One region of the Eubacterium sp. AF34-35BH genome, then DNA from elsewhere that is predicted to be linked to it. Evidence: a T-box and tRNA genes for the amino acid it is inferred to sense, from the RefSeq annotation. Region 1 holds a T-box; the other holds one or more tRNA genes.
What was found. The T-box of region 1 lies ahead of DWZ69_RS04150 (valine--tRNA ligase). A T-box ahead of a tRNA ligase gene usually reads a tRNA of that ligase, here a tRNA-Val.
Positions count from the first base shown of each region.

Region 2: it encodes a tRNA-Val, which carries the amino acid that the T-box ahead of DWZ69_RS04150 (valine--tRNA ligase) is inferred to sense. The anticodon was not compared.

Region 1 is NZ_QUDZ01000003.1:107,152-110,648, reverse strand. It holds gene DWZ69_RS04155 (acyltransferase) at 1-1,083, shown strand, start outside; T-box leader at 1,107-1,310, shown strand; gene DWZ69_RS04150 (valine--tRNA ligase) at 1,439-3,497, shown strand, end outside.
Region 2 is NZ_QUDZ01000003.1:6,207-9,703, forward strand. It holds gene DWZ69_RS03700 (phosphatidylglycerol lysyltransferase domain-containing protein) at 1-284, opposite strand, end outside; gene ispF (2-C-methyl-D-erythritol 2,4-cyclodiphosphate synthase) at 295-780, opposite strand; tRNA gene DWZ69_RS03710 (tRNA-Met) at 949-1,022, opposite strand; tRNA gene DWZ69_RS03715 (tRNA-Val) at 1,078-1,150, opposite strand; gene DWZ69_RS03720 (leucine-rich repeat domain-containing protein) at 1,415-2,305, opposite strand; gene DWZ69_RS03725 (Tex family protein) at 2,739-3,497, opposite strand, start outside.

The sequences.
Region 1 (3,497 bases):
AAAGATACAAACATAATAAAAGGTATAGCAATTTTATTTTTAATGTTTCATCATTGCTTTTTATCAGGAGACAGATATAGAAATTTGCAAGTAGTCTTTAGTCCTTTTTCGGAGAGTATTGTGAATTATATAGCTGCTTTTCTAAAAATCTGTGTACCGATTTTTGTTTTTTTAACAGCTTATGGCATTACAATATCATTAAAAAAACAATATCAGTTGTCAAAATTGAAATATGACAATATTTCCGAATATGTTAAACATCGATTTTTTAATTTGTATATAGGCTGGATATTTGTGTTTTTATTCTGTGAAATATTTGGACTTATTTACAACAGACTTCCAATCGAGATATATGGGAAAAATATTCAAGGAGTAATATATTTCTGTTTAGATGGACTGGGGATAGCCAATTTGTTTGGTACACCTACGTTAGTAGGAACATGGTGGTATATGAGTTTGGCTGTTACACTTATTTTGATTATTCCACTTGCAATTAAGATATACGAAAAAATTGGTTTTGTGTATATGTTTGTTTTGTTTTCAATTTTATCAAGACAATTAGCAGTGACAGATTCGTCTATAATACATTGGTTACCTGTTGTGTTTTTAGGAATTGTAAGTGCTGATAAAAAGTGGCTTGTGAAAATTGCAAATTATGAAGTGATAAAAAAATCAAATATTCTTAATAAAACAGTTAAATTATTAGTAGGAATTATTTTAATACTTGCATCCATTAAATTTAGACAGAGTGGAGTATCAGCAATTTTGTTTGAAATAAAAGATGGGGTAATTCCTTTTATAGTTATTTGTTTTTGCTATGAATTTATAAATCCTATAAAATATTTAAACACAGCACTTGGTTTTATAGGAAAGCATTCAATGAATATTTTCCTGATACATACATTTATCAGAGCAACGTATTTTAGAAAGTTTATTTATAGTTTTAAATATCCACCGGTTATAATTATTGTTCTACTTGCAATAAGCCTAATGGTATCAATGATTGTCGAATTGATGAAAAAGTATTTGGGATATAATAAAATGACTGATAAAATCAGAGAAAAAGTTGACAAACATAAATAAAATTTATATTATATTTCTATATGTCAAATGCGATGATGAAAAGGAGTAGCAAATAACCTTTGACAGAGAGAAGGGAATGGTGGAAGCCCTTTAGAGAAGTGTTTGTGAAGGTAGTTTTTAAGCAGTTGTGGTGAGAAAGAGTCCATTAGCCACAATCGGTTCGTCTCCGTTATAGGATAAGAGAAGAGATAAATGAAGGTGGTACCGCGAATTTATTCGCCCTTTAGTGCTACCATTGGAATACAGAAGAAAAAGAGTAGCGTTGCTGCTCTTTTTTCTTGTATGTGTACTAATTGACAAAAATAGACACACATTGCCACCAGCCGAAGGCAGGGCAATGTTACAGGAGGAAAAAATGAAGGAAATTGAGAAGAATTACAATCCCGCAGAGATTGAAGACAGACTTTATGAGAAGTGGCAGGAGAAGAAATACTTCCATGCAGAAGTAGACAGAAGTAAGAAACCATTTACTATTGTTATGCCACCTCCAAATATTACAGGACAGCTCCACATGGGACATGCCCTTGATAATACAATGCAGGATATTTTAATTAGATTTAAAAGAATGCAGGGCTATGAAGCTTTATGGCTTCCTGGAACTGACCATGCATCAATTGCTACAGAAGCAAAGATTGTAGAAAAGATGCGTGAAGAAGGCGTAAAAAAAGAAGATATTGGAAGAGAAGCTTTTCTTGACAGAGCATGGGAATGGAAGAAACAGTATGGTGGACGTATTGTTTCACAGCTTAAGAAGATTGGTTCTTCATGTGACTGGGACAGAGAAAGATTCACAATGGATGAAGGCTGCTCAAAGGCTGTAAAAGAAGTATTTGTTAATTTATATAATAAGAAACAGATTTATCGTGGTGAAAGAATCATCAACTGGTGTCCACACTGCTTAACATCAATTTCTGATGCAGAAGTAGAATATGAAGATCAGGCTGGTAAGTTCTGGCATTTAAGATATCCTTTAACAGATGGTTCAGGCTATATTCAGCTTGCTACAACAAGACCTGAAACATTACTTGGTGATACAGCAGTAGCAGTAAACCCAAATGATGACAGATATAAAGATTTAGTAGGAAAGACTCTTACACTTCCTTTAGTTGGAAGAGAAATTCCTATTATTGCTGATGACTATGTAGGTATTGATTTTGGTACAGGTGTAGTTAAGATTACACCAGCTCATGACCCTAACGATTTTGAAGTTGGACTTCGTCATAACTTACCTGTTATTAATGTATTAACAGATGATGCTAAGATTGTTGATGATTATCCAAAGTACGCAGGTATGGACAGATATGAAGCAAGAAAAGCAATTGTTGAAGACTTAGACAAAGAAGGCTTCCTTGTTAAGATTGAAGATCATGAACACAACGTTGGTACATGCTACAGATGTCATACAACTATTGAACCTAGAGTATCAAAACAGTGGTTTGTAAAAATGGATGAAATTGCAAAACCTGCAATTGACGCTGTTAAGAATGGCGATACAAAATTTGTACCACCACACTTTGATAAAACATATTTCCACTGGCTTGAAAATATTCGTGACTGGTGTATTTCACGTCAGTTATGGTGGGGACACAGAATTCCTGCGTTCTACTGTGATGACTGTGGAGAAATGGTTGTAACAAAAGAAGACCATGCTACATGTCCATGCTGTGGTAAAGAAATGAGACAGGACCCTGATACACTTGATACATGGTTCTCATCAGCTTTGTGGCCATTTAGTACACTTGGTTGGCCTGACAAGACAGAAGAGTTAGATTATTTCTATCCTACAAATGTTTTAGTAACAGGATATGATATTATTTTCTTCTGGGTAATCAGAATGATGTTCTCAGGACTTGAACATATGGGAGAAGTTCCTTTTAATACAGTATTAATACATGGTTTGGTTCGTGATTCTCAGGGACGTAAAATGAGTAAGTCTCTTGGAAACGGTATTGATCCACTTGAAGTAATTGATAAATACGGTGCAGATGCATTAAGATTTACACTTATTACAGGTAATGCACCAGGTAACGACATGAGATTCTACTGGGAAAGAGTAGAAGCATCAAGAAACTTTGCTAACAAAGTATGGAATGCTTCAAGATTTATTCAGATGAATCTTCCTGAAGAAAATATTGATTTAAGTAAGAAACCTGAAAATCTTACAGATGCGGATAAGTGGATTTTATCAAAAGTTAACACTTTAGCCAAAGATGTGACAGAAAATCTTGATAAATTTGAACTTGGTATAGCAGCCGACAAAATTTACAACTTTATTTGGGAAGAATTTTGTGACTGGTATATTGAAATGGTTAAGCCAAGATTGTACAATGATAGCGATGATACAAAACAGGCTGCATTATGGACACTTAAGAAAGTATTAATTGATTCATTAAAACTTTTACATCCATATATGC
Region 2 (3,497 bases), 100 kb from region 1:
TTCTTCTTTAATACATTGTTGAAATAGTCCTGTGTTTCAAGGAAACATTCTTTCAAGTCTTCTTCCCTGCAACAAGGCACTGATGAATAGTATTGATTATCTTCACTCTTTGCCACCCACATTAATCCATGTTCATTTGTAAAATACCATGTAGGATAACAATTCTCCCAAAGGAACAAATCAAGTATATTACTGTCTGCCGTCTCCGGTCTTCTTAAATTGTAATATTCATTTATTTGGTTGTAGTCCTCTATTTTTATTTCGTGTAATTGATAATCTTTCATATTTTGCCTTCTATCTGTTATGTATATTCTCCTCTAACAATACAATAGCCTGTGATGAAATTCCAAGTCCTTCCCCTGTAAAACCTAACCCTTCTTCTGTTGTTGCTTTTATGCACACCTGATTCACATTAATATTTAATGCATCTGCCACGTTTTTTACCATTTGTTCCCTGAAAGGTGCAAGTTTTGGTTTCTGGCATATAATTGTTGCATCAATATTTCCTATTACATAATTATTTTCTTCTAATAATTTTCCTACATGCATCAATAATTTAATACTTGAAATATCCTTATATTGTGGATCAGTATCAGGGAAATGTTTTCCTATATCACCTAATGCTGCCGCACCAAGTAACCCGTCCATAATTGCATGAACAACAACATCCGCATCTGAATGTCCAAGAAGTCCGTACTCGTATGGAATCTCCACTCCGCCTAATATTAATTTTCTGTTTTCTACTAATTTATGGACATCATATCCCATCCCTATTCTCATAGTATTCTCCTATTAAATTATATTTTTCCGCAAAGATGTTTTTATTATACCACACTTTTTAATAAAATCATTATATTATGTACAAAAACGAAAAAAGTTATCTAATCCCTTAATTTTGGTAAAAAAAGAACCCTAAAACAAAAAATATATTTTAGGGCAATAAAAAAGTAGCGAGAGGGGGATTCGAACCCTCGACACCACGGGTATGAACCGTGTGCTCTAGCCAACTGAGCTATCTCGCCACAATGAATAACACGTAAGTGTTAATTATTAAATTGTCATTTGAAAACTTATAAATGGGACCTACAGGGCTCGAACCTGTGACCCCCTGCTTGTAAGGCAGATGCTCTCCCAGCTGAGCTAAGATCCCGTTGCTTTCAAACTGCTTTATTAATATATACTTTTGAGCGAAAATTGTCAAGCACTTTTTTTATTTTTTTTAACATTTTTTATTTTGGCCATTTTGCATATCTAAATTCCACTCTATTATTCCTTTGCTATAGAACCAAATCTCATAGACATATCTATAGCTTTTATGGCATAATAGAATCTCCAGAATAATTTTCCATTACATAAGAAAACATCGAAAATAAAGTTTTTTATAACCTTATCTTCGATGCCTTTTCTCTCCATTCTACAATTTTAATTTTGGACAACCTTTAAATGCATTCTTTTCAATTATTTTCACAGATTTTGGAATATTAATGATTGTTAAATTTTTACAACCATAAAATTGCTTGTCTATAATCTTTTCAGTTCCTTCAGCTAAGACAACCTTTTTTAATTTTTTGCAATTACGAAAACTAATATTATCTCTCTTCTGTGTTGTTTTAAACACTACAGTCTTGAGTTTTTTCATATTAGTAAACGCCTTCATGTCATCATAGCCACCATCGTAAGCATCACCTTTGATTATTAATTTCTCCAAATAGCAATTATCCTTAAACGCGTAACTTGCAATAACTTTTACTGTTTTGGGAACAGTAAATACTTTGTTTCCACTATATTTTCTTGGATAGCAAATTAACTCCGTCTTCTTACTGTTAAATAATGCTCCCTTGTACACTTTAAAAGATTTGTTGCCTTTTTCAACTTTTATTGATTTCAAACCTGACAATCCGGCAAAAGCATAATCACCTATATATTTGCATTTTTTAGGAATTTTAATGCTCTTTACTTTAGGACACTTTCTAAAAGCTCCTTTTTCTATTGTTGTTAAACCTTTTGAAAAAACTACTTCTTTCAGGTTCTTCAACGTATCAAAACTACCATCATAAATACTATCTACCTTATCTGATAAAACAATCTTTTTGATTTTCTTATTATTCTTAAAAGCACCGTTTATAATAGTTACTTTTTTAGGAACATATACTGTAGTATCTCTTCCCTTATATTCTGTCAGTATGTACTCCTGCCCACTCTTTTTAATAACAAAATCTGATGCTGCTTGAACTTTTGTATTACTACTTACACAAAACATAATTGCAGCAATTAAAAATAAATACTTTAATGTTCTTTTTTTCATAAACACTTCCTCCGCATATAATATTTTATTGGGGATTCGGGAAATTCTTTTCATACTTATTTTAGAAATTTAGAATTTTCTTGAAAATATAATTTAAGTCTTCCAACCCCTTCAACATGGAATATTGTACCATTTTTCATCCTTTATGTAAATTTTATCTTTTTAAACTCTATGTATTATTTCTATTTCACTTTTTGTAATCTGCAACATTCAGATAAAGTTACAATAGTTCCACTTAAAGAAAAAGTATCCCGTTCTCTTGCCATCGCCTGGGATAAGGATAAATTACTTACAGAGGATGAACAGAACTTTCTTGAATATACAAAAAAATGGTTTGACTCCTTATAGGAAGCAAACCATTTTTCTACTATAATCTTACATCAAACTGTAATCTTACATTAAGCAGCATCTTACATCAAACTGCAATCTTATATTATAATTTCATAGTAAGCTGAATACGCTTTCTTTGCTTATCAACACTTAATACTTTCACATTTATAACATCTCCAACAGATACCACATCTAATGGATGTTTTATAAACTTATCACTCATTTCTGAAATATGAACAAGACCGTCCTGATGAACACCAATATCAACAAAAACCCCAAAATCAATTACATTTCTTACAGTTCCTTTAAGTTCCATGCCTTCTTTTAAATCATCAAAATCTAAAACATCACTTTTAAGGATTGGCTTAGGCATTTCTTCTCTTGGATCTCTACCCGGCTTTTCCATTTCAGCAATCATGTCTTTTAAGGTTATTTCGTCCGTATCAATTTCTTCTGCCACAGCTTTAATGTCTTTTACATCTTTTGCAATTTTAACATTTCCTGATAGCAAATTCTCTGTTGTGTAACCAAATTTCTTTAAAAGCTTTTTAGCTGCTGTATAACTTTCAGGATGAACACTTGTATAATCCAAAGGTTCTTTTCCATTTCTGATTCTAAGGAAACCTGCACACTGTTCAAAAGCCTTTGGACCTAATTTAGCAACTTTTAATAGCTGCTTTCTTGTTGTAAACTGACCGTTTTCCTCTCTATATGCAACAATGTTTTTTGCAAGAGTTTTACTTATTCCTGAAACATATTCAAGAAGAGATGCTGAAGCTGTATTTAAATCAACGCCTACATTATTAACACAATCTTCCACAACATTTCCAAGTACATTTTCCAGTTTCTTTTGATTCATGTC